3 regions of the Brevibacillus sp. YAE8 genome follow, and region 3 is predicted to be linked to each of the others. Evidence: predicted binding sites of a transcription regulator. Region 3 holds the regulator's gene; each other region holds the start of a gene.

What was found. The regulator LexA, encoded in region 3, represses DNA repair genes until DNA is damaged. The targets are predictions, from matches to a motif close to CGAACATATGTTCG.
Region 1: a site for LexA is predicted at 2,453-2,466, ahead of AC27IT_RS09845 (DNA polymerase IV). Genes of this name have one in related genera too.
Region 2: a site for LexA is predicted at 1,630-1,643, ahead of AC27IT_RS01240 (YolD-like family protein). Genes of this name have one in related genera too.

What each region holds. Positions count from the first base shown of each region.
Region 1 covers NZ_BAAIYG010000005.1:52,003-62,271, reverse strand. The annotation lists gene AC27IT_RS09865 (hypothetical protein) at 1-625, shown strand, start outside; gene AC27IT_RS09860 (GNAT family N-acetyltransferase) at 652-1,137, opposite strand; gene AC27IT_RS09855 (VOC family protein) at 1,160-1,528, opposite strand; gene AC27IT_RS09850 (AraC family transcriptional regulator) at 1,478-2,347, shown strand; gene AC27IT_RS09845 (DNA polymerase IV) at 2,525-3,766, shown strand; gene AC27IT_RS09840 (YhjD family protein) at 3,763-4,143, shown strand; gene AC27IT_RS09835 (YolD-like family protein) at 4,140-4,490, shown strand; gene AC27IT_RS09830 (C39 family peptidase) at 4,561-5,316, shown strand; gene AC27IT_RS09825 (hypothetical protein) at 5,547-5,828, shown strand; gene AC27IT_RS09820 (helix-turn-helix domain-containing protein) at 6,068-6,226, shown strand; gene AC27IT_RS09815 (ECF transporter S component) at 6,608-6,898, shown strand; gene AC27IT_RS09810 (hypothetical protein) at 7,052-7,204, shown strand; gene AC27IT_RS09805 (energy-coupling factor ABC transporter ATP-binding protein) at 7,208-7,642, shown strand; gene AC27IT_RS09800 (hypothetical protein) at 7,611-7,763, shown strand; gene AC27IT_RS09795 (ABC transporter ATP-binding protein) at 7,823-9,661, shown strand; gene AC27IT_RS09790 (ABC transporter ATP-binding protein) at 9,630-10,269, shown strand, end outside.
Region 2 covers NZ_BAAIYG010000001.1:381,464-391,732, reverse strand. The annotation lists gene AC27IT_RS01250 (hypothetical protein) at 113-352, opposite strand; gene AC27IT_RS01245 (bile acid:sodium symporter family protein) at 635-1,567, shown strand; gene AC27IT_RS01240 (YolD-like family protein) at 1,836-2,129, shown strand; gene AC27IT_RS01235 (hypothetical protein) at 2,364-2,588, opposite strand; gene AC27IT_RS01230 (hypothetical protein) at 2,751-2,951, opposite strand; gene AC27IT_RS01225 (glycerophosphodiester phosphodiesterase family protein) at 3,021-4,031, opposite strand; gene AC27IT_RS01220 (hypothetical protein) at 4,199-4,444, shown strand; gene AC27IT_RS01215 (DUF952 domain-containing protein) at 4,473-4,823, shown strand; gene AC27IT_RS01210 (hypothetical protein) at 4,828-5,049, opposite strand; gene tlp (small acid-soluble spore protein Tlp) at 5,170-5,391, shown strand; gene mnmA (tRNA 2-thiouridine(34) synthase MnmA) at 5,531-6,643, shown strand; gene AC27IT_RS01195 (hypothetical protein) at 6,663-6,995, shown strand; gene AC27IT_RS01190 (ACT domain-containing protein) at 7,029-7,541, shown strand; gene AC27IT_RS01185 (alpha/beta hydrolase) at 7,667-8,488, opposite strand; cobalamin riboswitch at 8,663-8,859, shown strand; gene nrdI (class Ib ribonucleoside-diphosphate reductase assembly flavoprotein NrdI) at 9,013-9,372, shown strand; gene nrdE (class 1b ribonucleoside-diphosphate reductase subunit alpha) at 9,359-10,269, shown strand, end outside.
Region 3 covers NZ_BAAIYG010000001.1:507,178-517,446, reverse strand. The annotation lists gene AC27IT_RS01945 (MerR family transcriptional regulator) at 1-12, shown strand, start outside; gene AC27IT_RS01940 (arsenic resistance protein) at 31-1,020, shown strand; gene AC27IT_RS01935 (hypothetical protein) at 1,276-1,467, opposite strand; gene AC27IT_RS01930 (hypothetical protein) at 1,590-2,063, shown strand; gene AC27IT_RS01925 (hypothetical protein) at 2,420-2,665, shown strand; gene AC27IT_RS01920 (FusB/FusC family EF-G-binding protein) at 2,678-3,316, opposite strand; gene AC27IT_RS01915 (CD3324 family protein) at 3,488-3,751, opposite strand; gene AC27IT_RS01910 (DUF4269 domain-containing protein) at 4,094-4,660, opposite strand; gene AC27IT_RS01905 (DUF456 domain-containing protein) at 4,788-5,273, shown strand; gene lexA (transcriptional repressor LexA) at 5,335-5,958, opposite strand; gene yneA (cell division suppressor protein YneA) at 6,547-6,888, shown strand; gene AC27IT_RS01890 (DUF896 domain-containing protein) at 6,981-7,178, shown strand; gene crcB (fluoride efflux transporter CrcB) at 7,278-7,643, shown strand; gene AC27IT_RS01880 (HelD family protein) at 7,683-9,923, shown strand; gene AC27IT_RS01875 (HesB/IscA family protein) at 9,997-10,269, opposite strand, start outside.

The DNA of each region.
Region 1 (10,269 bases), on a different contig from region 3:
AGCCAGCTTTAGCCACGATCAGAAGCAGTTGCTGATGGCGGTGGGGCGAGTGGACCAGAAAAAAGACCTGGATCTGGTCGTGTACGACTTGGGAAAAGGAACAGAGAAGCGGATTGCCGGGGCGATCAAAGGCTGGATTCCGACGAGCGAGTTCAACGGGGAAGTGCTGCCTGTCTCCTTCCATGACGACGGCCGCTACGCCACGTTTGCCATGAGAAGCGAGGAAGCGGGCTTTGTGGAGATTCGCCAGCGCTACGACTGGAAGAGCGGCAAGGTCATCGACTGGCATCCCCCGGTTCCGGCTGATTTCTGGTCCGGGTATGTCCAGTCGACAGACGGGGAGTACCAAATGTACTGGAATGCAGGGCTGTTCAAGGGCAACGTGCAGTTGATGGACATGCGCGGCCAGGGCCTGTGGCTGCCTGGCACGCACCGCTATTTGTTTACCGAATGGGAAAAAGCCGCGCAGGAAACCGACTTGAAGCAGTCGCTGTACTTGTTTGACGCCGATACGAAGCAGCAGTCTGTGCTCGTGTCGGGCCTTCCTGCGGGGCTTTCCCTCCTGGGAGCGAGCGCGGACGGCAAATGGCTGTACGTGATGACGGATCGGACGTTGGCTTTCTAGCTTGTGACGGCTGGCCAGACCTGACGCTAGGCTTCGTACTCGTCGGCCAGCATGGATAAAACAACCAGCGATTCGTAAGTGTCCCCTGTTTTCAGGCAGTCGCGCAAGATTCCTTCTTCGCGGAAGCCTTCGGACAGGTAGAGCGCGCGGGCTACGCCGTTTGTTTCCTTGACGTCCAGCCACAGCCGATGGGCTTTTTGTTCGCGAAAAGCCCACTCTTTAATCTGGCGCAGGACACGACGGCCGTAGCCGTGCCTTTTTACTGCCATCGTAATGCGCAAGAGCTCAATCGAATGGTGCGGACTGGCCAGCCCGGCGATGATGACGTAGCCGACGGGGTGGCCTGTTTCTGTTTTCTCGGCGATCATGTGCAAGATGTCGGGATCATCCAAAGCCTCGCGGTGGCGCTCTTCCGGCCACGGAAGGATGAACGGGGCATTTTCTGGCGCTTGCTCCACGTCGCAGACGAACGGGAGGTCTGTCGGTACAGTCAGTCGCAGGCGGACGGTCATGCGGGTCACCTCTTCTTTTTTGCTAACATTTGGCTGCCATCAACGCATTTCCGTCGGGATCTTTGAAGGTGAACCAGTGCCCGTGCTGGATGGGGCTGGTCAGCTCCACGCCAAGCTCCTCCAGGAAGCGATAAGCGGCGTCGATGTCGCGGACAGCGACGAAAATGCCTCCGATTTCGGAGTGCAAGGGAGAAGCGGTCATGGGCAACAATCCCTTTCGGTGCGGTATGGTATGCTTGTTAGGAATGCCAGCCGAAGCGAGCCTGCATAATCGGGCACGAAATGTCGGATGGCTTCGTTTGGCGTCTGCTATTCTGTGGTGGTGAGGGAGGTCGTTTTCATGGATTTGCTGCAAAAGCTGAATGAAGCTTTGGACTACATCGAGGAACATCTCGCTGGCGAGATCGACTTCAAGGAAGTCGCCCGGGTGGCGTGCTGCTCGGAATACCACTTCAAAAGAATGTTCTCGTCCTTGGCGGGCATTCCGCTCTCGGAGTACATCCGGCGCAGGCGCATTACACTCGCGGCTTTCGACCTGAAAGACAGCAAGCTGAAGGTGATCGACATCGCCGTCAAGTACGGGTACAACTCGCCTGACTCGTTCGCTCGCGCCTTTGCCCAGATGCACGGGGTGACGCCCAGCGAAGCGAGAGCCAGCGGGCAGTCCTTGAAAGCCTATCCGCGAATGACCTTTCATCTATCCATCAAAGGAGGCAGTGCCATGAATTACCGCATGGAAGAAAAAGAGGCATTTCGCATCGTCGGCTTGAAGAAAAGGGTTCCGCTGATCTACAACGGGGTGAATCCCGAGATTGCCGCCATGTGGGCGTCACTCGACGCCGAGAAGATCCGCCTGCTCAAGTCGCTTTCCAATGTAGAGCCGCTCGGGATGTTGAGCGCATCCACGAACTTTTCCGACGGCCGCCTGGACAACGGCGAGCTGGACCATTACATCGGAGTGGCGACTACGCTGGACTGCCCGGAGAGCCTGGCGAAGCTGGAAGTCCCGGCCTCTACGTGGGCCGTCTTCGAAGCCGTAGGGCCTTTTCCGGATACGCTGCAGGACGTCTGGGGGCGCATCTACTCCGAGTGGTTTTTGTCTTCCGGCTACGAGCTGGCCGAAGGGCCGGAGATGCTGTGGAATGCTGACAAAGACACGACATCGCCGACGTTTCGCAGTGAAATCTGGATTCCGGTTGTCAAAAAATAACATATCATATGGGATTCGCACACGCTCGGCCAAACACCTGCCAGCGTGTGCTTGTCTTTGCAGAAATAATTACCATGTTTTTTTTCGGAGGGACAGGTATAAAAACGAACATACGTTTGCTATAATAAGAACAAAGTTCATATAGGAACACAAGTTCTTGTTCAGGGGATGATGGTGATGCCTAATGCGGGCAAACGGATTGTTTTTTTGATCGATATGCAAAGCTTTTATGCCAGCATTGAAAAAGCGGCGAATCCGGCGCTGCGCAATCAGCCGATCGTGGTCGCCGGCGATCCGCAGCGGCGCAGTGGAGTGGTGCTGGCCGCGTGTCCGATTGCGAAATCATACGGAGTGATAACGGCAGAAGCGCTGTGGCAAGCGCAACAAAAATGTCGACAGCTCGTGGTAGTGCGCCCGCGCATGGAGCACTACCTTCAGGTGTCGATGCAGATCACGCGCATCTTCCAGTCGTTTACCGATCAGGTGGAGCCGTACTCGGTCGACGAGCAGTTTCTCGATGTGACAGGCAGCGTCCACTTGTTTGGCGATCCGCTGGAGCTGGCTGCCCAGATTCGGCAGCGCGTCTGGCTGGAGACGGGAGTCAACTGCCGGGTCGGAATTGGAGAGAATAAGGTCCTCGCGAAAATGGCCTGTGACAACTTCGCCAAAAAGCAGGAAAGCGGGATATTTTGGCTCAAGCGGGCAGAGCTGGCCGACACGCTGTGGCGGCTGCCCATCGAAAAACTGTTCGGGGTAGGCTCGCGCATGAAGCGCCATTTTCACCGGATGGGCGTCTATCAGATCGGCCAGCTCGCTGCGCTCAGCCCCGCCGTGCTCATCCGCCACTGGGGCGTGAATGGCGAGGTGCTGTGGCGCACAGCGCACGGCCTGGACGACTCGCCGGTTTCGTTGAACGAATACGGGACACAAAAAGGGATCGGCCACCATATGACGTTGCCGCGCGATTACCATACGGCAAAAGAAATCAAGGTCGTGCTGTTGGAATTGTGCGAGGAAGTGTGCCGACGGGCGCGGCAAAAAGAACGGATGGGCTCGGTGCTCTCCATCGGCTGTCGCGGCGCGAATCTGGCGGCTGGCGAAGGTTTTGGCCGCCAGATGAAGCTTGCGGAAGCGACGAATGACGCCATGGCGCTGTACGAAGCGGCTTGTCGCCTGTTTGAGCGGCACTGGACAGGGGGGCCTGTGCGCAGCATTGGCGTCACGCTAGGGCAGCTCGTGCCTGATAATATCGTGCAACTGAATTTGTTTACAGACACGCACAAGCGCCGCTCGCTTGCCCAGGCGATGGACGACATTCGGGCGCGCTTTGGCCAGGATGCGATTTTGCGAGCGGCCTCAGCCTTGGAGGCGGGGCAGGCCAAGGAGCGTGCCCGCAAGATCGGAGGGCATTACAAGTGACAGAGCCGATGCCGTCAGGAGAAGCGAGGGAGCAAGAGCTGGTGCGTCAATATATTTTGTTTGGCATCCTGTTTCACGCGGTGATGGCGGATGCGGGGCAGATGGGAGTTGTACCGCTGAAGCTGTCTTATCAGGACGTGTTCCAGGAGCTCTCCCGCTGGGCAGAGCGTAAGCATCAGCAATTGCGCCGTCATTTGCGGCAACTCGGATGCACGATTGTCAGCGCCCGCCGCGAGGATTATGCGTACGTGGTTCATTACCGGCAGCGCGGGTACTTGCGGGAAGCGAGCTATATCATTGAGGTGTTGCGCGCCGAGTGCCAGGAGCTTGTCGGCGCATGGGTACGAGATCATCACCAAGGAGAGAAGCGAGCATGAGAGAGACACGCGTATCCAAAAAGGAAAATTTGTTCGTCTCGAGCCGGTTTGTGTTGCCGGAGCATCGGGAAATGTACGTGCGCATGAAGGAAGAGGAGCGCCGCTACGTGCCGCCCGAGCTGGACCAGGAGCAACTGGGAGCGCTAAGCGAGCTGGTGTGGCAGGCGTTCCAGACAAAGAGCGTTTTGACGTTGACGTACTATGACGGGCAGGCGCCGCGCCGCTTGTCGGCACAGGTCGTGCACATCGATCAGGCAGCGCGGCGATTGAAGCTGCGGGCCGGCTCCGAGATGCACTGGCTTTCGTTTGCCCGCTTGCTGCATGCGGAGCTGGCAGCGCCTTTCTAAAACTAACCATTCATGCGCGACTGTCTGGCCGGGCACCCTGTGGGTAAAAGACAAAGGAGTGGCGTGAACGTTGAGTTGGGCAAGGAACATTACATGGGCAGCCGCGTTTGCCATGCTGGCGGGCTGCACACTTCCGCAGGAACAGGCGGACCCGGCACGTGACCCTGTCGCGCCCGCGCGTGTGCAGCAGGAGAAGCTGTTCGACCTGTCGCCGCAGCAAGCACCGCGACCAGCCAAAATGATGCTGGATGTCCCGATTATTAGCCAGAAGCCGGAGCTGCACAACGGCTGTGAAGTAACGAGCCTGGCGATGCTGCTGCGGCATGCCGGACAAAACGTCGACAAACGGGTGCTGGCCGAGCAAGTGCCCAAAGATCCTGAGCCGTTGGTGAAGGAACAAGGGGACATCAAGGAATGGGGAGATCCGAACATCGGGTTTGTCGGCGACATGACAGGGGTGCGCAAAGGCTTCGCCGTTTACAACAAGCCGCTGGAAAAGCTGCTGCGCCGCTACATGGGCGAGCGGACGGTCAATTTGACCGGGGCATCCTACCAGGCGCTTTTGGACCAGGTGGCAGCGGGGCGTCCGGTCGTGATCTGGGCGACCGGAGATTTTCAACTGCCTACCGAGTGGGAGAGCTGGTACAAGGACGGGAAAAAAGTGGTAGCTCCTTTTGACGAGCACGCTGTCTTGCTGGTGGGCTATGACGAGACTTACGCGTACGTCAACGATCCGCTTACGGGAGCAAAGCAGCAGAAGGTCGCGCACAAGGCTTTGGAGTCGAGCTGGACAGCGCTGGGCAAACAGGCGATCAGCTATCAATGAAGCAAAAAAGGGCTCTTGGCAAAAAGGCAAGCCGCAAAAAACAGCGTGCCGCGCTGAAACGGTGTGTGTGAAGAAGATGCGGGATTCCTGAAACGAAAAGCGGTCAAAAACAACCGTTTTTCGTCTTTTTTTGGCCGAAACGCTTTTTGCCAGAACGGACTGTTTCCCTGTATTGTTAGGATATCTTTTTTGAAGCAGATATCTGATGGATAGGACAAAGGAGATTTTACATGCTAGCACAAGAAATGGGTGTCATGTTCACCAAGCATGCCGATCAAATTACTTCCAAACGTTGGGGGGATTTTATTCAGCAGTTGGAGGAAAAAGGCTTGTACGTGCTTATCGAGACGGACACGATCGGACGGGTAATGAGCCCTTTGGGCGGATTGATGCCCATGCCCTGTAAGAGCGAAACGCTCCACATTGTGACAGCGGATGAGCTGGAACAGCGCGGTTTGCCGCTCGGTCACCACATCGTGACCAAGCCAAAAGAAAAAACAACGACTGCGTAATTGTAAAGCGAACGGACGAAACCTTTTCTGCCCGGTGAATTTCTGGGCGGCAAAGGTTTTTTTGTGCATGCCGATTAGTGGCAAAGAAGCGAATTTCATTGATAATGAGAATCAAAATCAATATAATGGAAGAAAATGTGCAAGCCAGCGACGGTTGTTCGCTTACCATACATGCCGGACTAAAAAGAGGATGAGACAGATGCGTATTCAAGCCGAATTGTCACAGTTTACGGAGTCGGCTGGAAAAGGCCAAGCTGCTCCTGGAAAGAGAGCGGATCAGCGTCAGCGAGGCGGCGTTGCTCGTCGGCTACAGCAATTTCAGCCATTTTGCCTCGATTTTTCGCAAAACGTACGGCATCAACCCGAGCCTGTACGGCAAACGGGTCGAGAAACGATAAACCAGCGAGAAAGGCGCTCTGTTGCATGTTGCAGGGCGTCTTTTTTGTACAGACAAGAAGGGAGAAGATTCTGAGCAGTATAAGGGCGACATCGCGAGGCTGCGAACAAAGGGAGAAAGCGAGACTTGTGTCCTTTGCCATTTGGGGACGAAAAGCTCGCAGCCCAGTGTTCTAGTGAATGGGGCGCGGCGTTTTGCCCCGAAAAACAGGGCCGACTGCTTGCGTTGCGCGCAACTCACCGTCAGCGCATGACCGTGAGAAATGGACAATTTCTCCGTCCAGGGGCAGCGTCTCTCCGTGAAATGGCGGTAAAGGCCAGGGCCTTCCCCTTATGATGAAGAGGGAAAACAGAAAGCAGCAAGCGCTAGAGAGGGGAACCCAATGAAAACAGGCTTGGAGAAGGCGGGACGCGTCCAGCGATATTGGAGGACAAAGGACCTGCTGATGGCAGGACTGCTCGGTGTCGTCTTTGCCATCGTCATCATTGGCGTGAATTACGTTTACATGCTGGCTACTTCCCTGCTTGGCCCGATTTATTCCCGCATCCTGATCGGCTTTTACATGCTGCCCGGCCTGATCGCTCTCTATCTGATTCGCAAACCGGTAGCGGGCTTGCTGGCAGAAACGGTGGCGGGGCTGGTGATGATCCCGTTCACATCGTACGCTGGATGATGCTGGTGGGGCAGGCGGTCAACGGGCTGTTTTGCGAGCTGCCGTACGCGTTCGCCCGCTACCGGACGTCAGTGCGCGGTTTATGCTGGCGGCCGCAGCCGTAACAGGCGCGCTCGCGGTCTTGAGTGAATACCCGCTGACAGGCTACGCGATTTGTCCGCAGGGGCGCAGTTCGGCTTGTTTGCCGTGACGGCAGCGAGCTGCGCACTGGCGGCATGGCTCTCCCGGGCGTTGTGCCACGCGATTTTGCAGGCAGGCTTGCTCGCGGACTATCGCGTGAACCTGGCGAACCGGACAGGACGGTAGCCGATGGTAAGTGGCGTACTGGAAGCGCGGAATGTCTGCTTTGGCTACGACGACGCGGAGCAGCTTGTCATCCGCAACGTGACTTTTCGCGTGCAAACAGGCGAGCTGCTGCTCGTCATGGGAGCATCGGGCGCGGGCAAAAGCACGCTGGTTCTCGCGCTGAACGGCTTGATTCCCCACGCGCTCCAAGGCAGCTATGACGGCGAGGTCCGGGTCGCCGGGCGAAACACGCGGGAGGCGACAGTAGGCGAGCTGGCGATGCACGTCGGGATGGTGTTTCAGGACCCGGAAGCCCAACTGGTTGCGTTTACGGTGGAGGACGAGGTGGCGTTCGGTCTGGAAAACCTGTGCCTGGAGCGGGCAGAGATGGAGCAGCGCATCACGCGGGCCTTGCGCGAAGTCGGGCTTGCCGACCAGCGGCAAAAAGCAGAAAAGTGAATTTCACCGGGCAGACTGGCAGTTTATCCTGCTGCACTGGCTGTTGTCCGGGCTGCTGGTTGTCGGGCTTGCCGCATCCGGTTTGCTCGGGGACATCTCGTTTCTCAAAATGTTTGCATAGGCCTGCTTGCTTGCCAAAAAAGCAGGCCGCATAACTTCGCTGGAAAGGAGTGGAGTAGGATGAGCGAGAAAAAAGGAGTGCTTCGTCTGTTGGAAATCGCAGACGAAAAACGCAGCCTGCTGGTTGTCTCGGGGATTTTGTCGTCCTTGAGCGCGATCTGCATGCTGATTCCTTACGCATCCGTCTATTTTATTTTGCAGGAGCTATTGCTCCATGCCTCGGCTCCGGCGAATGCCGACGGGGCGTACATGGTCCGCTGGGGAGTGATCGCGCTGGCCGGACTGGTCGGCAGTCTCATTCTGATGTACGCAGGCGGGATGGTTTCGCATATCGCTGCTTTTCGCATTTTGTACGGCTTGCGCGTCAAGCTGGCTTCGCATATTGGCCGACTGCCGCTGGGCTGGCTGAACGGAACGTCGACGGGGGCCGTGAAAAAGACGCTGGAGCAAAACGTGGAAAAAGTAGAGACGTTTGTCGCGCACCAATTGCCCGATCTGGTGCAGGTGATCGTGACGACGGTTGTGATGATCGGCGTCATGTTGTACCTGAATGTGTGGCTGGCGCTCGCCTGCGTAGTGCCAATCGTCCTCGCGCTGCTGGTGCAGGTCCTGTCGTTTGCCAGTACGAGAACAAAAGAAAATGTCAGGAAGTACTACGACTCGCTGGAGCGGATGAACGGCTCGGCCGTCCAGTACGTGCGTGGCATGCCGGCGATTAAAGTGTTCGGGCAAACCGTTCACTCTTTTCGGCGCTTTTACGCGGACATGATTGCGTATCGAGACTACTGTGTCAAGCATACGAACGATTTTCAAACCGGCTATTTGACGTTCAAGGTGATTTTGGGCTCGTTCGCCGCCTTCATTTTGCCTGTGGGCGTGTTTTTGTTGAGCCGCGACCCGCAAAACGTCGCTTTTGCGTCTGTCCTGCTCTTTTTCCTCGTCATGGCGCCTGGCATTTCCGCGCCGATGTTCAAGATCATGTTTTTGACCTCGACCTTGCGCGACATTGGCGAAGGGGTGGAGCGGATGGATCGGATTTTCGCCGAGCCGCCTGTCGCCGAGCCGCTTGCTTCCAGGCAGCCCGAGCATTTTGATGTGCAGTTTGACGACGTCTCGTTTGCTTACTCCACGGAGGGCGAGGCAGGCAAAGAAGCTCTTTCCCGCGTGTCCTTTCTCGCTCGCCACGGGCAGGTGACGGCGCTCGTCGGTCCGTCCGGGGCAGGCAAGTCTACGGTGGCGAACCTCATTCCGCGCTTTTGGGATGTGCAGGAAGGGGCAATCCGCATCGGCGGCGTAGACATTCGGGAAATGTCCAGCTCTGATTTGATGAATACCGTCGCGTTTGTGTTCCAGGAGACGTTTTTGTTTTACGACACGGTGTACAACAACATCGCGGTCGGGATGCCGGACGCGGCGCCCGAGGCGGTCTATGCCGCAGCCAAGGCCGCGCAGTGCCACGCGTTTATTCAAAAGCTCCCGCAAGGCTACGACACGCTGATCGGGGAAGACGGCGTCTATTTGTCGGGAGGAGAGGAGCAGCGCGTGGCGGTAGCCCGGGCGATTTTGAAAAACGCTCCGATTCTCGTGCTCGATGAAGCGACCGCTTTTGCCGACCCGGAAAACGAGTACGAAATGCAGTTGGCGCTGGCCGAGCTGGTAAAAGGCAAAACCGTCATCGTCATTGCGCACCGTCTGTCGACGATCCGCGAGGCCGACCAGATTTTGGTCATGCAAAAAGGCAAGGTCGTCGAGCAAGGACGGCACGAAGCGCTGCTTCAGGCAAACGGCTTGTACGCGCGGATGTGGGCGGCGTACACAGATGCCCAGAACTGGCAGATCGGGAAACAGAGAGGGAGGGTGGATACCGATGAGCATGCTCAGCAATATTACAGCCGGTAAACCGCGGGCGCTGCTAAAGCCGGTTATCTATACGACGCTGGCCAACCTCGCAAGCATTGTGCCGTTTGCCTTGCTGGTCGAGGCGACGCGCCTGGTTTTCGAGCCGTTTGTCCATCCGGACGCGCCGCTTGACACGACGAGGCAATGGTGGGTATGCGTTTGGCTCGTCGTCTCGCTATTGCTTTTGTTTGCGGCGGAGATGCCCGCTTACCGCACGCAGTTTCGCGGTGCCTACAGCGTGGCGGCAGAAGGGCGGGCCAGGCTCGCCGAGCATTTGCGCAAGCTGTCGCTCGGCTATTTGAACAAACGCGACCCGGGCGATTTGGCGAACATGATGATGGGCGATTTCACGATGGTCGAGCACGGGATTTCCCACCTCGTGCCGCAAATGATCGGGGCGCTGCTCATGCCTGTCATCGCCATTACCGGGCTGTCCTTTATCGACTGGCGCATGGCGCTGGCCTTGTTTGCTGCCTTTCCAGTCGCGATCCTGCTCGTGCTCGCGACGTCCGGGCTGCAGCGAAAGCTGGGCGCCCAGCATATGCGGGCCAAAATCGACGCAGCCAACCGCTTGCAGGAATATTTGAACGGCATCCGCGTCATCAAGG
Region 2 (10,269 bases), 130 kb from region 3:
AAGGTGGCCGAGGCTTTTTGCGGTCGGTGAACAAGCAGGCGAGGCGAACGGTTGCCGATGAACAACGCATCGAGGGCAAAAGAAAAACTCCCGGGATGGGAGTTGGATTCGTTTAATAGCAATCGCCATGAACACGGTCACGGTCATGATCGCGGTCACGATGCAAGTCGACGCCGCGCAGCTCGTCTTTCGCTTTCTCAACCAGCACTTGATAATCCCTTACCACTTCGGTCAGGGCAGAAACGGATTCTTTGTAATCCGGCTCATTACAAATCCCATCAATGGCCCGATGGAGGTGGTACATTTTATCTTCGGTTTTGCGGATAAATTCTACCCAATCCATTCCGTTCATAAAAATACCTCCTTTCCTTGCCTTAGGCTTTACCCGATGACAGAGAAGTATGCAACGATTTGTCTGGCAGCCTGCGCAAGAGCGGATAAAATCATTTTTTTCGACACTTTGTCTTACCATGTTTATCTCTTTACTATGGAAATAAACTTGCCTAGTGCGTAATATAAGAGGATGGGATTTTTCGTTGAGCCGTGAGAGAAGATCCGTGGAGCGTTTTCGGAAGCGAATGAGGTGGAGAGTGTGGATGTTTTAGCAAGAGTAAACAAGTCATTGGAAAAAATAATGCCGGTATTGACCCCGAGCAGTGTGGCGATTGGCGTGTTGGCCGGGACTCATCTTCAGCCCTATGCCTTTTTGTCGCCGTGGGTGTTTGCCTTTATGACCTTTGCCGGGAGTTTGGGAGCGGGGTTCAAGGAATTTGCCAAAGTATTGACACGGCCGCTGCCGCTCGTCGTCAATTTGCTGATTTTGCATGCGCTGATGCCGTTTATCGCCTGGGGAGTGGCTCATCTGCTCTACCCGGACGACATGCATGTCGTCACAGGCTTTTTGTTGGCCGCACTTATACCGACCGGGATCTCCAGCTTTCTCTGGTCGTCGATTTACATGGGCAATATTGCCCTGACGCTTTCGATTATTTTGCTAGATACGATGATTTCGCCGCTTGTCGTTCCGTTTGGCATGTACGTTTTGCTCGGGGCAAAGGTGGAGATGGACACGTGGGACATGATGCAGGGGCTGTTTTACATGATTGTGCTGCCGTCGCTTGCCGGGATGCTGCTGCATCATTTTTCGCAGGGGAGGGTCAAAAAGACGTTGGCTCCCAAGCTCGCTCCGTTTTCCAAGCTGGGCATGGGTGTCGTCGTTGCCATCAACAGCTCGATGGTCGCAAGCTATTTCCACGCCTTTGATGCCAGGCTGCTGGGAATGGCGCTGGTCGTTCTTTTCCTCGCGATTTTGGGCTACCTGCTCGGGTGGTGGATCTCCCGGCTCTTTGGCTGGGAGCGCGATGTGATCGTGACCTTGACCTTTAACAGCGGGATGCGCAACATCAGTGCCGGAGCGGTCATGGCGATTACGTATTTCCCGGCGACAGTCGCGCTGCCTGTCGTGCTCGGGATGCTGTTCCAGCAGACGCTCGCTTCCACCTTTGGCAAGTTTTTGGACGTCGTGGAGAAAACACCGAAAAAAATCATCCAGGAAGCCGCGCAGTAGAAAGCAGGGAAATCCTGCTTTTTTTTATTGCTTGTTCGCATGTTGTTCGTATATAATACATACAAACGTACGTTCGAGGTGAGGCTTTTGCTGGAGACAATAGTTGTGCCCGTCCACAATGTGATGAAGCGGGTTCCGGTGCTGACAACTGTACATCTTCGTGTCTACAAAATGCTGGAGAACGGAATAGAGATCAACACAATCGCGGCGGATCGCCAGATGAGGCGCGCCGTCAACGATTTGTGCAGGTTAGGGTGGGTGAAAGCAAGTGGGGATCGGAACTAGCTATGCGGGACGGCAAGCTTCCCGGCAGCGCACTACTCCGCCGGGGGTCACGAAGCAGGAGCGCGAATCGTTTTTGTATTTGCTTCGCGACTCGGGCAGGGAGGATTACGCGGTGACGGTAAGCTGGTGGGTTTCGTTGGACGGCGAGTGCGGCAACACGCAAAGCATGTGGGGCGTGGTCAAGTGGGTCGATCCGAAAGCGCGCAAAGTCCAGTTGGTCAACGAAACGAGAAGCGAATGGATTGAGCTGGAGCAGATCGTGAATGTGCGCGGCTGAGCTTGGAGTTTGGCGGCAGGCACAAAAGAAGGAGGGCGACTATGCCCTCCTTTTTCGTTTGGATGAGGAAGTAAAAAGATATTATGTAAGAAAACCTAACACGAAATCAAGAAAATTGCCAAAAAGCATTGACAATCGACCATGATATGTTAGTATATATTACATAGCATGCATTCTCTCCACTTCCTATCTTCGACCCAGAAATGGGTCCTTTTTTTTGCCCGGATAGCTTGCCTATTGCGGATAAGGCTTGCCATCGCCCTTGAACAGCTTGCTCACCATCTGGTACAGACGGCCCGGCATGTTCGGGAACACGAACGAATACTGATCGGCTCCCTCCTTTAGCAAAGCGACAGGGGCTTCGATCGTGTAAGGAATTTTCATCAAGTCGAGCATTTTTTTGTACTCATCCACCATGGCGTGATCGACTGTATAGTAAAACGATTTGGAAGGGTTCATTTGTGCACGCTCCTTTTCCATATTGTAGCATAGGAAGGCGTTTGTTTGAACGAGACATAATATTTATTATGTTAACTAAATGACCGTCTGAACGACAAAAAACACTCTGCTGTCAGGCAAACAGAGTGTTTTTACGCGTGCGCATGCAAGGGACGGGACCGCCTAGCTGCTGAAAAAACTTCTGCTGGAGTGCTTCCGCTTGTAGTGGGAGCTGCCGTAATGGGAGTGCCCATGCCCGTGCCGATGTCCGTGGCTGGAACCGTATCCTTTGCGATACTTGTAGTCGCTGCTGCTGTATTTCCGGTATTTGTGGGAAGAAGTCGAGTGATTACCCAGTAAATTTTTCAATAGCTTTTTTAACATCTCCATCACTCCCAGTCGTCGTGTAGGATCGGTTTATATTCGTATTTACGAATACGCTTGGCAATCGTTTCAGTTCCCTGCGAATTTTTCGGGAAAAACAGGTCCGATCCGGTCAATCCGGTTCGTCCAGATACCGCCCGTAAACGTAGCAGGCACCCGGTCGAGGTCAGCAGGCGTATCGAAGCCTGCGGAAAAATCGCCGCTTCCGGCTACAAGGATGACGCGCGTATTTACTGCTTCCATTCTCGCCATGAAACGGTTCGGCCAACCCCACAGCCATGGCGCGATTTGATCGGGAATGTGGAGCTGGGTGTGGGCGCAGGCGTCGGGAACGTAACCGGACCAGCCCGCCGCTATGTACGGGATCAGACAGCTTTTCATCGTATCCATCGAGATGACGCGCAGCTCCGGGATTTGGCTCTTCACGGCGGCGACCGGCTCGTCGCCTCCGTAGACTGTCAGCTTTTCCAGCCGTTCTTTTGGCAGAGCCTGCAAGGCGTCCGCGAGCGCCTGTCCTTCGTTTGGATCATTGCTCTTGATATGGATGAGCAGAGACTCGTCGGGGAACGCTTTGAGCACATCGGTTAACGACGGCATCAGCCCGATGCCTTTTCCGCGAAACGGATAGGTGCGTCCTCCGTCTGCCGTATAGTTGTAGCCGATATCGAGCTTCTGCAGGTCGGCCAGGGTAAAATCTCTGGTGACGCCGTCGCCGTTCGTGCGACAGCCGAGCGTCCAGTCGTGGAACACGGCAAATTGCCCGTCTTTCGTCCAGTGGACGTCAAATTCCACGACGTCGGCACCTGCTGCGAAGGCGGCTTTCATGGACGGCAGCGTGTTTTCCAGATACGGATGCTCCGGCGGGTAAATTCGTTCGGCTGTACACGTCTCGTTCGTCAGCCCTTCCATGTGAAAGGTCTGCGCCATTCCGCGGTGGGCGAGCAAAAAGGGAGAGCCGGCAGGCGGAGCAGCCAGGTAGGAGCTGTTGACGAAAAAGACGTAGGCGACAAACAAAAGCGGGATCCAGACCACTTTTTTGCGGTACCATTGCTTGCGCGGTCTGTTATCGGAAGTGGACATGACTTGTAATCCTCCAGCGTCGTGACTTTTTGTGCGTTCATTCTATCAAAATGCGGACGCAAGCGGAAATCCTTTTTCGCCGGAGAGAGCAGGGGTTGGCATGGAGGAAAAAGACTGGCAAAATAGATGAATAATTGAAACCAGAATGGACAGAGCAGGGGGATTCCATGAAAATAGCGCTACATCAGATCGCCTATCAGATCGGGATGCACCCGGCAGAGATGGCGAAGCTGGTCTACGAAGGAGAAGTCACGGGCGAAGTGCCTGACCGCAACCCGCAAGCGAAGGATGCGTGGGTAGATTTGCATTCGTTGAAAAACTTCATTGAATGGAAGTTCGATCAGGGCGCCTTCGACCAGATGTTTTTCGATAAAGCCATGCGCCATCTCAACAAGGCGATGGGGAAAAAATAAAGCGGTGCGACAAGGGAGAGAACACAACATGCAGCCATCGATCATTTATTGTATGTGCCCAAAAGCTTATTGGGAGAAATGGGCGGACAAAGACCATTACCTGCCTCGCGACTACGAGCAGGAAGGGTTCATTCACGCCACAAAAGGCGAGGAGCTGCTCGGCAAGGTAGCAGACCGGGTGTACGGCGCGTTCGACGAGGAGTTGTACGTGCTCGTCGTGGACGAGACAAAATCGCCTTCGCCCGTGAAGTACGAGCAGGCCAAGGACGGGCTTTTGTATCCGCACATTTACGGCCCCCTCCATCGCGAGGCGATAGTAGACGTGAGGCGCATGCTGAAAACAGACGGGCACTGGCACATCGGTCCGTCCATCTTCTAATGCCCTATCCGTTCCAGTTGAACTGCGCGAGCAAATCCAGCACCTCGCGACGCTTGGCTGGCGGCAACTTGTCGAGCCTGCGCAGCAAGAGGGCGATTCGTTTGCGCTGCTCGCTTTCGCCGGAAGACTCGGCGCGCTTGCTCACCCATTGGCGTTTGAGCCGGACAGGGTCTGTCTCCGCTATGATCCGCAGCAGCTTTCGTTCCAGAAAATCCAGAGAAGCCATGTGAAAAACCTTCTTTTTCGCAAAGTCCGTTCTCTCTATCCTATCATACATAATTGTTCCGCGAACGGAGCACAATGGTACAGGTAGTGAATCATACTGGCAAAGTGAGGAGTGTTTTTCATGGCAAAACCGGACGATCGTTCTGACAACGCAGCCAAGCTGCAAGAAATGCTGCAAAACACGGAAGAGAGCATTCGCGAGTCGGAAGATTACCTGGCGGCACACGCGGGCGAGATTTCCGAAGAGGAACGAGCGAACATCGAGGCGAAAAACCAGCGCCGTGCAGAGAGCATCGAAGGGTTCCGCTCCGAGATTAAAGACGAAGTTTCCCAAAGTGAATAACGTGCTCATCAACGCCTGTCGCTGTCCATTGCGGCAGGCGTTTTTCACATTGGGCCGACAAAAGTGCAACAAGACATGAATTGTTGGACGAAACATGGTAATCTGTAGATGGACAAATTAAATCAAGAGGAGAAAGACTATGAAACGACCAGAAGATACACGCGTCGTTGTCGGCATGTCCGGCGGGGTCGACTCCTCCGTGACGGCTTACCTGCTCAAGCAACAGGGATATGACGTCATCGGCATCTTCATGAAAAACTGGGATGATACCGATGAATTCGGCCACTGCACGGCGGAAGAAGACTTCCAGGATGTCCGGCGCGTCTGTGAACAAATTGGCATTCCATACTACACCGTGAATTTTGAAAAAGAATACATGGACAAGGTGTTCCAGTATTTTTTGGATGAATATAAACGCGGGCGCACACCGAATCCTGATGTGATGTGCAACCGTGAAATCAAGTTCGGCGAGCTGCTCGCCAAGGTCATGGACCTGGGAGCCGATTACATCGCCACCGGCCATTACGCGCAGGTGAAGTTCATCGACGGAGAGTACAAGCTGATCCGCGGCGCGGACAACAACAAAGACCAGACGTACTTCCTCAATGTGCTCGGCCAGGAGCAGTTGTCAAAAACGATGTTCCCGATCGGGCATTTGCCGAAGCCCGAGGTGCGCAAAATTGCCGAAGAAGCCGGGCTTTACACCGCGAAAAAGAAGGACAGCACAGGGATTTGCTTCATTGGCGAACGCAACTTCCGCGAGTTTTTGCAAAACTACTTGCCAGCCAAGCCCGGCAATATCGAAACGGTAGACGGAGACGTGATCGGGCAGCATGACGGCCTGATGTACTACACGCTCGGCCAGCGCCAAGGCCTGGGGATTGGCGGCGGGCACGGCAAGACCGGCCAGCCGTGGTTTGTGGTGGACAAAGACCTGGAGCGCAACGTCCTGATCGTCGGCGAAGGCTCCAACCATCCCCGCCTGTATTCGAGTAGCTTGCTGGCGACAGACGTAAGCTGGGTGAGCGCGAACAAGCCGACCGAATCGTTTGCGTGCACCGCGAAATTCCGCTATCGCCAGCCGGACCAGCAAGTGACGGTGCACATCCGCGAGGGCAACACCGTAGAAGTCGTTTTCGCCGAGCCGCAAAAAGCGGTTACTCCTGGCCAAGCCGTCGTCTTTTACGATGGGGAAGTGTGCCTGGGCGGAGGTACGATTGACAAGGTGCGTTTGATCGACAAAGAGAATTGAATAACGGGGGAAGCGCTTGGTGGATGCTACGAAAAAGTCAAAAGTGATTATTGTTTCGTTTTTGGCGGGAGCGCTTTTGCTGGGAATACTCGCTTACGTGGGGATGTCGGCCACGAGCAACGAGCACATGACCGTGATCGAGAGCGTCATCAAGGAAAAGGGTGGCGTGATTGAAGCAGGTGGTGTGACAGTGGTTCCTCCCGAGGAGAGTCCCTTCCCGAAAAGCGGAAAGGGTAACACCATCTATCGCATCGTGTACACGAAAGATGGGCAAAGCCTGACAGCCTGGTATCGCTCCGATAACCATTCCTCGATTATCAAGGAACCGGAAGAGTGGATTCTTCCGCATTAAGGATTAACCTGACTGGGAGAGTGAGGGTATTACATGACCCAATATGCTGGACTTCGTGAATTGGCCCAATTGATTCGCAGACTGGAGCCGCAGCTCGCAGGGGCGTCCCTGAGCATTTTGGCCCATGAAAATAAAGAAGAGATCGCTTCGCTTCTGGTGGATGGACTTGGCAGCGGCGTTTCGGTTCAAAACAGCTCCGGCGAGTACGCCAACCATCTGGCGAATTTGCGCGTGGGAGCGAACAAATACACGTTTGCCCAGGACTGGCGCGAAGTGTACATCAGCGAGATCAACTACTGCGCCTGTCGGATCCCTCCGGGCGCTCACGGTCTGTTGGTGCACCATACCGACTATCCGGGCGTCATTTACGACGTGTCCCGCAAGCTGGCTGACCACGAGATCAATATTTCCAAGATGAATGTGTCGCGTGAGCAAAAGGGGAAAAACGCCCTGTTGATTTGCGTCACCGACGAAGAGATTACGCCAACTGTCGTAGCTGCCATCGAGGAGCTGCCGCAGATCAACAAGGTGTTGTCTCTGCAATAGGCGAAAAGAGCAGTAGTGCATGCATGGCCGCTCATCGTTTTCGTATGAGCGGTTTTTTGCGTGTGCCGACTGCCTTGTTTGCTTGCTTGTGTGCATGGAGCGAGGCAAAGAAAAAACTGCCCTGACTAGCGGGCAGTTGGCTTGGAAGCAAAGCGAATGGCGTGACTGATGAGGACGTGCAGGACAGACGTGTGGTTTTCGTCCGGAAATTGGCGGAACGACGCTTCGATCTGCCCGTTGCCCATGGCGGACAACCGTTCAGCCATCGCTTGCGCCTTGACGTTGACGTGGAAGCGGCCGTCGTTTTCCAGCTCCCCGATGGCGAGCAGCGCTCTGACCCGCAAGTCGTCTGTGAGCAGGGACGGCAGGCGGCGCTCCTCTTCCAGCAGGACGCTTTCGTTCCAGTGGATCGACGGGCTGCCGGCGATGTAGCATTGGTACGCGTGTGGCCGGGTCAGCAAGGCATGCAGCACGAGCAAGCCGCCGAGCGAATGTCCGAAAATCGTTTGCCGCGTGCGGTCGACGGGCAAGTCCTTTTCGATCGCGGGCTTCACCGTGTCTTCGATGAAGCTGAGGAAGCCTTCTGCCCCGCCCATTTCCGGCCATTTGCCGCCGCGCGGATGAGCGGGCAGCTCGGATGCGGGAACGACATGGGTGAAGTCGTAGTAGCGCGATGGGTGGAACGGCGCTTCTGTCGGGTAGCCGATGCCGACGACGATGGCCGGATCGACGCCCGTTCTTTCCGGAACCCGGCATTGCAGGCGAATCGCTTCGGTCATGGTGCCAAACACCGAGTTGGCATCCAGCAAGTAAATGACCGGGAAGCCGGACGGCGGCAAAGCCACGTCGGGGATGCTGACGAAGATGTGGAACGTGCGGTCGTTGTATGTCATTTTTCTCGTTTGCGAACGCGGAATGGCTACTGCTTCATAAACCGTGCTTTCCATCAGGGGTCACTCTCCAATCGGCCGGTGGCGTCACCTTTTTTGTGCATGAAACCTATTATATGGACGCAAACCAGAGATTGGCAATAGAGAAATGAGAGAGATTATCAGTTGCCAAAATAGAGCATGCCGAGCTTGACTCCTACGATATATTGAGGTAAAGTAAGTTTTACCAACTACATATTGATGCGGACAGGTGTTTGCCACGCTATATTTGGTAGACTTAATAGGGAAGTCGGTGAAATTCCGACGCGGTCCCGCCACTGTGATGAGAGAGTTCCATTTGGTTTTTGCGCCACTGATTAGCTGATCGGGAAGGCACGAATGGAGCGATGACCCCGAGCCAGGAGACCTGCCTGACCGTCAGCACTGTGTAACCTACGGGAGATAGGGAAGTGTTCGAGCGCTCCATTCGTTTTTCGGCGGATGGATACGATGGGGATCATCATGCGCATTCGACATTTTGGCGTCGGATGCGCTTTTACTTTGGCTAAAAAAGTATAGAACAGCAGTAAAGGATGAGGGACATGTTAATCGCTTTTGATTCGAAAACAGGAAACGTGAGACGATTCGTAAGCAAGCTCGATCTGCCGCGCGTGGAGATTGATCCGGAGATGGTGATCGACGAGCCGTTCATTCTGGTCACGTACACGACGGGCTTTGGCCAGGTGCCGGAGAAGGTGGACCGTTTTCTGAAGCGGAATCATGTCTATTTGCGCGGGGTGTCGGCGAGCGGCAACCGCAACTGGGGAGCCAGCTTTGCCAAAAGCGCAGACACGATCGCCAGCCAATATGGCGTTCCGGTCATTTCCAAATTCGAACTGTCCGGTACCGGCCGTGACGTGGAACAATTTACGAGTGGGGTGGCAGCAATTGCGACACATTGAATTGAACAACCAACTGATGCAGCGAGGAAGCGACGGATTTTACCAACTGGAAAAGGACAGAGAGGCAGTCGCGGTCTTCATGGAAGAAGTACAGGCGAAGACGATGACCTTCAACAGCGTGAAAGAGCGCATGGACTATTTGATCGAAAATGACTTTTATGAAAATGTGTATGAAAGCTACACGGTTGAACAGGTCGATGAAGTGTTCCGCCTGGCGCATGACGCTGGTTTTCAATTCGCTTCGTACATGGCTATCTCCAAGTTTTACAAAGACTACGCCCTGAAAACAGACGACAAATCGATGTATTTGGAGCAGTACCCGGATCGGGTGGCGATTGTGGCGCTCTCGCTCGGGCGCGGAGACTTCGAACTGGCGAAGCGGCTGACCGTGTCGATGATGGACCAGCGACTCCAGCCGGCGACGCCGACGTTCCTCAATGCAGGGAAAAGCCGCCGCGGCGAAATGGTCTCCTGCTTCCTGCTGGAAATGGACGACTCCTTGAACTCGATCAACTACGTTCTCGGCACTTGCATGCAGCTTTCGAAAATCGGCGGCGGCGTGGCCGTCAACCTGTCCAAGCTGCGCGGGCGCGGAGAGCCGATCAAAGGCGTCGAGGGCGCAGCCAAGGGCGTCATGCCTGTACTCAAGCTGCTGGAGGACGCGTTTTCCTACGCCGATCAGATGGGGCAGCGCAAAGGCTCCGGGGCAGCCTACTACAACATCTTCGGCTGGGATATCAACGAGTTTCTCGATTGCAAAAAGATCAATGCCGATGAAAAGTCGCGGATCAAGACGCTGTCGATCGGCCTGATCGTGCCGAATGTGTTTTACAAGCTGGCAGAGGAAAACAAGCCGTTGACAGTGTTCGCTCCTTACTCCGTCTACAAGGAGTACGG
Region 3 (10,269 bases):
GGTTCGCGATAGGAAAGGGCTGGGCGAGAAATGATTTCAAGAGAACAATTAGAAAAGAATCAAGTGTGGCTTTATGCGTTCGTGCTCGTGATTGCTGCTGGATTCGGGTTGTTATGGCCAGAATCAGGCGAGAGCCTTGATCGTACGATTTCGTTCGTGCTTGCCATCTTGATGTATGGAATGTTTGCCCAAATCCCTTTTTTTCGTTTAAAAGAGGCACTCTCGAATCGAAAGTTTATGTATGCGCTCCTTCTTGTCAACTACATAGCCGTACCAGTCCTTGTCTGGGGGTTAACGCGGTTTCTTCCGGCCGATCCAGCAATCTTGTTAGGGGTATTTCTTGTTTTGCTTACCCCCTGCATTGACTATGTGATTGTCTTCACCCATCTTGGGCGTGGGAACGAGAAACTCGTGTTGGTTTCAACCCCGATCCTTTTTGTCACCCAAATGCTTTTTTTGCCCGTTTATCTATGGCTTTTTATGGGCGAGAAAGCAGCAGAAATCGTGAGTGTCGGGCCATTTCTCGAAGCGTTTTTCGGGCTTATTGTCGTCCCGCTGATTCTTGCTCTACTTACGCAATGGTGGTCAACAAGACAACCACGGGGAGAACGGTTTCTTGATGCAACAGCATGGCTGCCTGTGCCTTTTATGGCGCTAACGCTTTTTGTTGTCGTTGCCTCGCAAATTGCCAAACTGTATAGCTCTTTTGATTCGATCATCCAAGTGATTCCTGTCTATGCAGCATATATGGCGATTACACCGATTATTGCGCGGATTGTTTCCCATCTATTCCGTTTGGATACCGGAGCAGGGCGAGCTTTGATTTTTAGTGCAGGCACGCGTAACTCTCTGGTCGTTCTTCCGTTTGCACTGGCGCTGCCGGAACCGCTAAACGGAGTGGCGTCGGCAGTGATCGTGACGCAAACCATTGTAGAGCTCATTGGGGAGCTAGTATATATTCGGCTGGTTCCAAAGGTGCTTTTGCGAGGGGCGGAGGGAATTGCGGAGAAACAAAAGTGATTCGTTTACATAAATGAGTTAGTAGAACATTTTTTATTGGGGTTTTAACGAGGCTGATCCGCTCCTGCAACCAAGAGTGGGAGTGGATCAGAAGGAACTGGCGATTTCCTGCTTTCCGGACTAGCTAAAAAGAGAGAAAGCAGAAGCTACCATGAAAACAGCACTCAAGCTGCTTATAATGAAAATAGTCCCTCTTGTTCTTTTTGACCAGAACGGATTGAGCCAGGAGGGAATCCGAGCATTGTTGGCGAGGAACTATTTCTGGCGCTTTTTCACGAACAGCACAGCGCTGGCAGCGACGACGCCTGCGAGGTAAATAATTGCGTACGATATGGCGCGCAAATAAGACAACTCTGAAGGAGTTCCGTTATAAATGGCGGTAGTAGCCGAGACGAGGATGATGCCGATGACGTAAACGGCCAGCCCGATCAAAATGCTTTTTCCCATGTCAATCTCTCCTTTGTGGCCTAGCTAGTGAGAGCATAACATGAATAAGGATTATTTTCTATTTTTTGTAAAGGGTACAAAATCAAAAAGATAACATTGTTTCTTATAGGAAAGGAACCTTTATGAACCCGCAACTAAAACAACTCCTGCTCCACTTCGACGACGCAGCCGAATGGTATGCCCCGAAAGACTTCGATTACCGAAAAGAAATGCAGCAAGTAAAAATGGTAAAAGCCCGCTTGGAAGCTGAAACAGACAACCGTTTCGAACTGGACGACTGCGTACAGGACGCCTCGTTTTTCGCAGAGATGTACATCCTGGAAAAAAGCCAACACGATGCGAAAGCGAGCGGGGGAAGCTATGCGATGTGCTACGAGCTGGCGATCCGCTTTTCGGCCTTTGGACGGTTCGTGACGATCCATGGCGCTTTTGACGAGACGGGAAAGCAACCAGACCTGAACCGCATCATCGCCACGCTGCAGGAGAACGGCTACCGCTACATCCCCGCAGACGAGCTGAACACCTTGTACGATGGGAAAAATCAAGCGATGATCGGCGAATACACCTGGTGGAACCGATTTTTCGACTACTTGTAACAGCCGCATCCTTCTTTTGCCCGCCGCTTTGGACGAACCATTTTTGTCTAGCGGGGCTTAACCTATCCGATCCACGTACATTCAGTTCGCCCGGCATGCCGAAACAATCGTTATCTCGCTTCCGACCGGCCTATCTGGCTGTACCATGCTCAAGCCAATGGAAGCTGAGAGGGCAGTTCCCCCGCCTAAACAGCGAGTGGCGGAACAGTTTGGATGTACTCGCCACGCTGGCAAAATAAGAGAAACGCTAGCAACTCCCGTGAAAAAGATTAACCTCACCTAACTTTGGTTAGGAGACAGCAAATAGAGAAGCAAAGTATAGTAAAGGTACCCGAAAGGAAAATCCTCACTTTCCGTTGATGGACGCCATTGTCGATGAAAATCGCCCTCCTGATGGCGTGGCCTTTGTGGAAGCTCCATTTCTCCGCGCAGTTTTCGCAAAGGCAGCGGGCTTCATCAAAGATTCGGTCAAAAGAACGAATGCATCCTCTCGCCCGTTTGCCGTCAACTGCCCCTTGAGTTGCTTGAGGGGTATTTTTTATGAAAACGGCTCCTTGTTCGCTAAGCTTGAACAAGGAGCCGCCACTGTTTTTCGCGCATGATCGTGTTTCTGCTCATTTGACCATCGTAGCCAGAAAATCATGCAGTTTTTCCAGCGAACGAATATTTTGATTGCAAGTGACGCTGTCCTGACACAAATAGTTTCCTTTTTTCAAATACGTGCCGTCGCCAGCGCCCCGCGCTTCCAGGACGAACATGCCGATGTCGGTAATTTTGTTGCAGATCGCACAAATCCCTTTTTTGGGCAGGGGAGTAAAAACGCCGTGAATGCCGATCAGCTTGTCAGGGTAGTAGGCGATCATGTACTTTTTGTCTGCCCCGCTGTCGAACCAGCTTACATACGACGTTTCGGCATACGGGATTTCCGCTGTCGCAGGCGGCTTGAGCTTCTTGACCTTCGGGAACATTTTTTTGATCGCTTGCTCGGTCAAAGCGGGAAACGGGATGATATACGGCGAGAGCCGCAGCAAAAACTGTTTGGCTTCGTTCTTTTCCTTGATGGCTGCGAGTGGCGCAAGCAGTTGCTTTTGTTCCTCTGTCATGCCGGGGAAGAGCTGGAACACGGATTCCTGGGCGATTTCTTTGCGGGCCCGGATGACATTAGGGTCTGTGCTGCTTGTGTATGCGTTCAACAAGGTTTGCACCTGTGCTTTGATGAAGTGATAGTGGTGGGGTGAAATAAATGGTTGCATCTTTCTGGTTCCTCCTTGCAGCGTACTCCGTCGGGCGTGAGGAGTCGTGATGGTGTTTGTACCTTCTACTGTAAAAGGAGCGGAGTGCGCTGCAAAGGGAAAAAACGATTGTAAAAAGAACTCGGCATAGGAAAAGCACTGACCGTCTCGTGGACGCGCCAGTGCTTTTGTCTATTTGGCATACACAATCTTTTTGATCGTTTCCGTCGAGAGAAAGTACTGCTCGGCCAGCTCCTGGATGGAGGCGCCTTCGCGAAAAGCGTTGCGGATCGCGCTGTTGCGTTCATCCAACTGTTTTCTGCCGCCGGTCCGGGTCCCCCATTTGTGATGGGCCGTCTTCGGTTTCGGAATGTAGATGATTTCTCCCTGCACGTACTTTTGGATTTCTGCGATCAAGGTTTCTGGCAGCATGCTGGCTGCATTCACATATTTCATTTCCGCTCGCTCCTTATTTTTGAAGTGAAAAATAAGGGGCAAAGCCAGGAAATAAGAAATGAGATACGTTAGAGAAGGCGATGAATTGTCTAAACGACTGTCCACCTCATGCAAAGTATCGCCTTATTCCCAGGCTTTGCATGAGACGCTGCAGTATCTGGCAAACCAATTCCATTCACCAACCACACACCCCCTCGTTCTCGTTTACTCCCTGCGCGCCGCCAAGTGCCCGCGCAGTAGTTCCCATTATAAATCATCTGTCCGCCATTTGCACCGCGGCTCTGGCGATTTTTTCACCACGCGCGCGCCGTCCGCCTATGCGACAAAGGAGCGGGGGACTCTTTACCTGGTCACAAGAGTGCGGAGCTGTTCTTCCGTCCACTTTTCCACATCCAGCAGCGCCTGGTATGGATCGTCTCCCGGAATGTTAAAATAGGAGGCAAAAGCAGGTTCGGTTTTCAGGCCGTCTTGCTTGAGCTGGCGGATGGCGCGGAGGGCGTCAGCGCCACCGAGCAGCAGCAAACGGTGCTCGACGACCATGTGCCGATACGCATTTTGCTGTTCGACCGGGCGCGGTTGGGCAAACAGCTCAAACCAGAAGCCGCAGGCAAAAAACGTAATCAGGCAGGTGGGCACGCCTTGCACGAGCAGACGAGCTTCCTTGTAGCCTTCATACGCCGCATACGAAGCGCGGACGACGTCGGCAAACTGCTCGAGGTCGTGGCACTCGCAAATAATGTCCAGATCGCTGTCCGCAATGTCGATGTCCAGAGGGATCGTACCTGCGAGCACGGGATCGAACGCTTGCAGCCGCTGCATGACCGCGGATTGGGCGATGGCCTGGCCCGCAGCTTTTTGTTTCGGTGTCCCGTTGTGCAAATAAGATAGGTCGCGCCAGTTTCGCGTCATAGTAACCCTCCGCTTTCGTTAAAATAGGCAGGTACTCCTCGCAGACGGCCTCACGGATTCGCAAAAGAAGAGTGCAACTTCAATCCGCTTTTTCTCGTATTACCTATGTGAGAGGAGTGCATAGAGAATGGATATTGTTCTTTGGATTATCGTGTTGGTGCTTTTCGCGCTAAGTATCGCCGGTATATTTTTGCCAGTACTACCCGATACGATTTTACTGTGGGCAGGCTTTTTGCTCTACCACTTTTTCATAGCCGATCCGGGAGCGGGGTTGCCAGCGTCTTTCTGGTGGGGGATGGTGGTGCTCAGTATCTTGCTGTACGGTGCGGATTTGTTGACCAACATGTTTTTCGTGAAAAAGTACGGCGGCTCCAAATGGTCTTCGGTGGCTGCGGCCGTAGGGATTGTTCTCGGAATCTTCGTGTTCCCGCCGTTCGGGATGCTGATTATGCCGTTCGTGCTCGTGGTGCTGGTGGAGTTGCTCGTGCAAAAGCAGCCGATAGAGAAAGCGGTAAAGGCAGGCTTTGGCTCGCTGATCGGCTTTTTGGGAAGCGCAGTTGTCAAAGTCGTGTTGCAGGTGAGCATGATCGTCTGGTTTTTCCTTGCCAGATAAATATAATGATAGAGACGAAAAAGGACAGCGGAGGCTGTCCTTTTTTCATGCGCTGGAACGATTAGTGGATGAGGCGATAGACGCCAATGACTTTTCCGAGAATGGTGACGTTGTCCAAAATGATCGGTTCCATCGTCGCGTTTTCCGGCTGGAGGCGGAAGTGGTTCTTCTCTTTGAAAAAGCGCTTGACGGTCGCTTCGTCTTCTTCTGTCATGGCGACGACGATATCGCCGTTGTTGGCGACGTGCTGCTGACGCACGATTACGTAGTCGCCGTCCAGGATACCGGCGTCGATCATGCTGTTCCCGGAAATCCGCAGCATGTACACCTTGTCTGAAGTCACGATATTTTCTGGAAGCGGGAAGTACTCTTCGACGTCCTCAATCGCGGTAATCGGCTGCCCGGCGGTTACTTTCCCGATGACGGGAACGCGAACGACAGAGTCCTCGAAGTTGTCCTGGAAGCGGTCTTCCTCAGACAGCAGTTCGATGGCGCGAGGCTTGGTAGGGTCGCGGCGGATCAGCCCTTTCTTTTCCAAGCGCGCCAGATGACCGTGCACAGTAGAGCTGGAGGCAAGTCCGACAGCTTCGCCGATTTCGCGGACGGATGGAGGATAGCCTTTGTCCCGGACTTCCTTGCGAATAAATTCGATTATGGCTTGTTGTCTGCTGGATAATTTTGACATAGAGAGACACCCCTGATTTCTCGAACATGTTTTCCTATATTATACCATGGGAGCTTGCGTTCGACAAACATAAGTTCGATTTTGATGCGAACAGGAATTTTTGACAGGGTAAATGCATTTGATTCGACAGCAGCGGCCAAATCTCGAAAAAAGCGCGGGCGGGCGGCCGGAGCCGTAAGTTGCAGCAGTTCCATTGTAATAGAGCCGGGCTAACTCCAAGTCGGCAAACAGTTCCATCGTCGCGGAGCCGGGCTTACGTCGAGCCACAAGCCGCTCCACTGTCGCAGAGTCGAGCTCACGTCAAACCGCCAGCCGCTCCAGTACCGAAGAGCCGAGCTTACGCCAAGCCACAAACCGCACCAACGCGGCACACTTGGACTTCTGTTCAGGTAGCAAGCAACCAGCTAGAAACGAGCTAAATCCACCCCAATAGAGTCGCCCGGCAGCGTCATCCGAAGCAAAAACGGCTGCGCACAGCAGCTCCGCGCGAATTTGCGAGACGGCGGTTTTTGTATTGACATGAACATATGTTCTCATTTATGATAGGGATACGAACTTATAGAACGTATGTTTGTAGGGGGTCATATTATGAATGCCATGTCTATCCATAACCGTTTCGAGAAAAAGCAGCCTCGCCGCGTCCGTTTGGGCATCACGAGAGGACAAGCTATTTTGTTTTTGCTGACGTTCTCTCTCTTTTTTTACTTGCTTACCGAACTGGTGTTTGCCTCTTCTGCGCATAAAGAGCCGCTAAAAGGAAAAGAAGTGACCGTTCGCTCCGGCGACAGTCTTTGGACGATTGCTGTGCGCCATCATCATTCGGAAAAGGTGGATGTGCGCGATCTGATTTTCGATATCAAAATGGCGAACAACCTCGACAGCAATCTCATTTATCCGGGGCAGACCTTGTTCATCCCGGAAACGGACTGATTCGAGCACTTGCCCGCCATCCGCTCTCTTGCCAGTTCCGACTGATATGATATAATAAAGCGGCATTACTACAGAGTGGGAGGAACCGGAACGTGGTATCTGACGCGGAAATTAAACGAATCAACGAACTGGTCAAGAAATCTCGCGAGGTTGGCTTGACTGACGAGGAAAAGCAGGAGCAAAAAGCTCTGCGCCAAAAGTACATCGATGCGGTCAAGATGTCGCTTCGAGCGAATCTGGATTCCATCCGCTATGTGGAAGATCTTGAGGAAAATCGTCCAAAACAGTAAACTTACTTGTATTGATACGGCAGACATCCTTGCTTGACGCTCGGGTGTCTTTTTGTTCCTGACGACTTCTGCCAGTTTTGCAATTGAGGAGGGGGACCAATGGCATGGGTGGCTGTAGCGGTTGGGGGAGCAGTCGGCTCGTTGCTTCGTTATGTGCTGGCGCTGGTTGCCAATCAGCCGGGCTGGCCTGTAGGCACGTGGCTGGCGAACATCATTGGCTCGTTTGCCATCGGCGTTTTGTTTGTGATCGGCAAGGAGCGGGGAGGCTTCTCGCCTGAGCTGTATCTTTTGTTTACGACAGGTATTATGGGCGGATTCACGACGTTTTCCACATTTTCGCTGGAAGTGGTTTCGTTCTGGGGAGAGGGACAATGGCTGCGCGGGCTCGTTTACGCCCTGCTCAGTATCGTGGTCGGCCTGCTCTCTTGTGCCGCGGGAATCTGGCTTGCCAGACAAATGCAATAACGACCATCACATTGATAAAAGACGAGAGGGGGGATGGGTGTGAGTACCCAACACCGCGATTACGAGGCAGAACAAAACAAGCTGGATGAGACGATTGCATTGATCGATGGGGAGATCGCTCGGCTGCGCGAAGAGATTCGGGAAGCGACCGACGATTACGTCAAGCAGGTCGTGAACGCAAGCAAGGCAAAAGACCTGCGTTATTTGGAGGATCACGGACGCGACAAGCCGTACTTTGGCCGAGTCGATTTTCTCAAGGACGAGGTTTACGAGCTTGACCAGGTGTACATCGGAAAAAGAGGGATCGTCCGCAGCGATACGTTTGATTCGATCGTCGTGGATTGGCGAGCGCCCATTGCCAGTCTCTATTATTCCGGAGAGAGCAAGGATGCGTTTTACCGGATGGGGCGCGAGATCGTGCGCGGCGAGGTGAGATTGAAGCGCAACTTCGCGATTGAGGACGGAAAAATCGTCGGGATTTACGATGGCGCTGTAAAAGAGACGATCAACCGCGAGATGGGGCACCCGGACGAGTTTTTGCAGGAAGGCTTCATCGACGAATTTTTGAACGCCAATCTGAACTTGACGAATGACAGCCGCTTAAAAGATATCGTCGCGACGATCCAGTCGGAGCAAAATGACATCATTCGCGCGGAAAAAGATCGGCCGATCGTCGTGCAAGGGGTTGCGGGCAGCGGAAAGACGACGATTGCGCTGCATCGGCTGTCGTACCTGATTTACAACTACCAGGATACGATGATGTCGAAAAAATTTATGGTGTTCGCCCCGAACCGGATGTTTCTGACGTACATATCAGAGGTGCTACCCGAGCTTGGCGTCGACGATGTTCAGCAATCGACGTTTGTAGACTGGGCGGCGCGGCTCGTGAAGCCGCTCATGCCCAAAGGCTGGCGGATCGTGAGCCCGGACAAACCGCTGCAGTTGTTTTTTGAAGAAGGGCAGGACGAGCGGGAGCAGGAAATCACCCGCCATCGGCTGCGTTTCAAAGGCTCGCTGGCGTGCCGGGAAGCCATGGAAGAGTACATACGCTACGTGATCGAGACGAGAATCCCGTTCAAAAAACTGAGTTTTCTTTACAACAAGACGAAGCAAGTGTTCTCCATCCCGGGCGAGACGATCCGGCAGTTTTTTCTGGAGCAGTTCGGGTCCTTGCCGTACCATCGGCGCGTCGATGCGCTGCGCAAGCATTTGAAGCAGGAGATGAACAAGCAACTATTTTCGCATTTGCGCGAGCGAAAAGTCGACCTCGACAAGCAAGGGCTGGCCAAGTTTGAAAAAATGCTGGAGCAAATTTTGGATACGTACCTCGTCTCCTTCCCGCGGCTGGACATTTTCGAGTCGTACCGCGAGCTGATCGCAGAGGAGGAGCTGTTGCGCAAGCTTGTCCCTGCGGACATTTCCGACGAAGTGGTCCGCGATGTGAGCCGGTCTTCTGCGGCGCTGTTTGCCCAGGAGCGGCTGGAAGCGGAGGATATCGCGCCGCTGTTGTATTTGCAGCATATCATCGAAGGGATGAACAAGGCCGGGCATTTCGACCATACCGTCGTGGATGAAGCGCAAGACTTGAGCGCGTTGGAGATTGCCGTGATTGCGCTCGCGACGAAGCGCCACTCGCTGACGATTGTCGGCGACATCGCCCAAGGCATTCACAGCTACCGCGGCATTCACGCGTGGGAGGAGCTGACCCAGGGTATTTTCGAACAGCTTCGTCCCGCCTACTACACGCTGGCGCAAAGCTATCGCTCGACAGTTGAGATCATGCTGTGCGCCAACGAAGTGCTGCGGCAGATTGAGCTGCCGGAAGCCGTCTTGGCGAAGCCCGTCTTGCGCCATGGCGAAAAGCCGGTCATGGTCGAGGCCGATTCGCGCGCCAAGCTGTGGACGGAAGTCAGCTCCCGGGTGGCCGCTCTGCAAAAGGAAGGGTTGCAAACGATCGCGATCGTCACCAAGACGATTCAGGCGAGCAAAAAGGCGCACAAGGCGCTTGCAAAGAGCATTGCCGATTTGACGCTGCTCGGCAGCAAAGACAACCAGTTTCCGGGCGGCGTAACCGTGATGCCTGCCTATTTGACAAAAGGCTTGCAGTTTGACGCGGTCATCGTGGTCGATGTGGATGCGTATCAAAGCAACGAATGGGACGCGAAGCTGCTCTACGTGGCGATGACCAGGCCGGTGCATCGCCTCGTGCTGACGAAGATGGCAGGGGAGCAGGCGCCACTGCTGGCTGAGCTTTCGCCCGAGCTGTACACGCAGGCTTGAACGTGGCAAATAGTAAAAACCCCTCTGGCTGAATAAGCAGCAGAGGGGTTTTTGCGTGTGTGGCTCAAAGCGATTAATGGTCGCCTGTGTTTCCTTTGGACGGGTTGGTGATGACGAAGCCTTCTTGCGGCAGATACAGGTAGTCGACGATGATGCCGTCCAGAAGCGGCTCGTCTTTTTTCACGACAACGTCGATTTCCTTGTCAGTGGAGACTACTTCATCCTCTTCGGTCGGTTTGTCCAGCGCCAGGCCGTAGTGTGCATGATCGCCGTGCGCGTGAGTGATATAGACACGCAGCTTCAGGTCTTTGTCTTCTTCCTGCTCCATGATCGTGGTCAGTTGCTT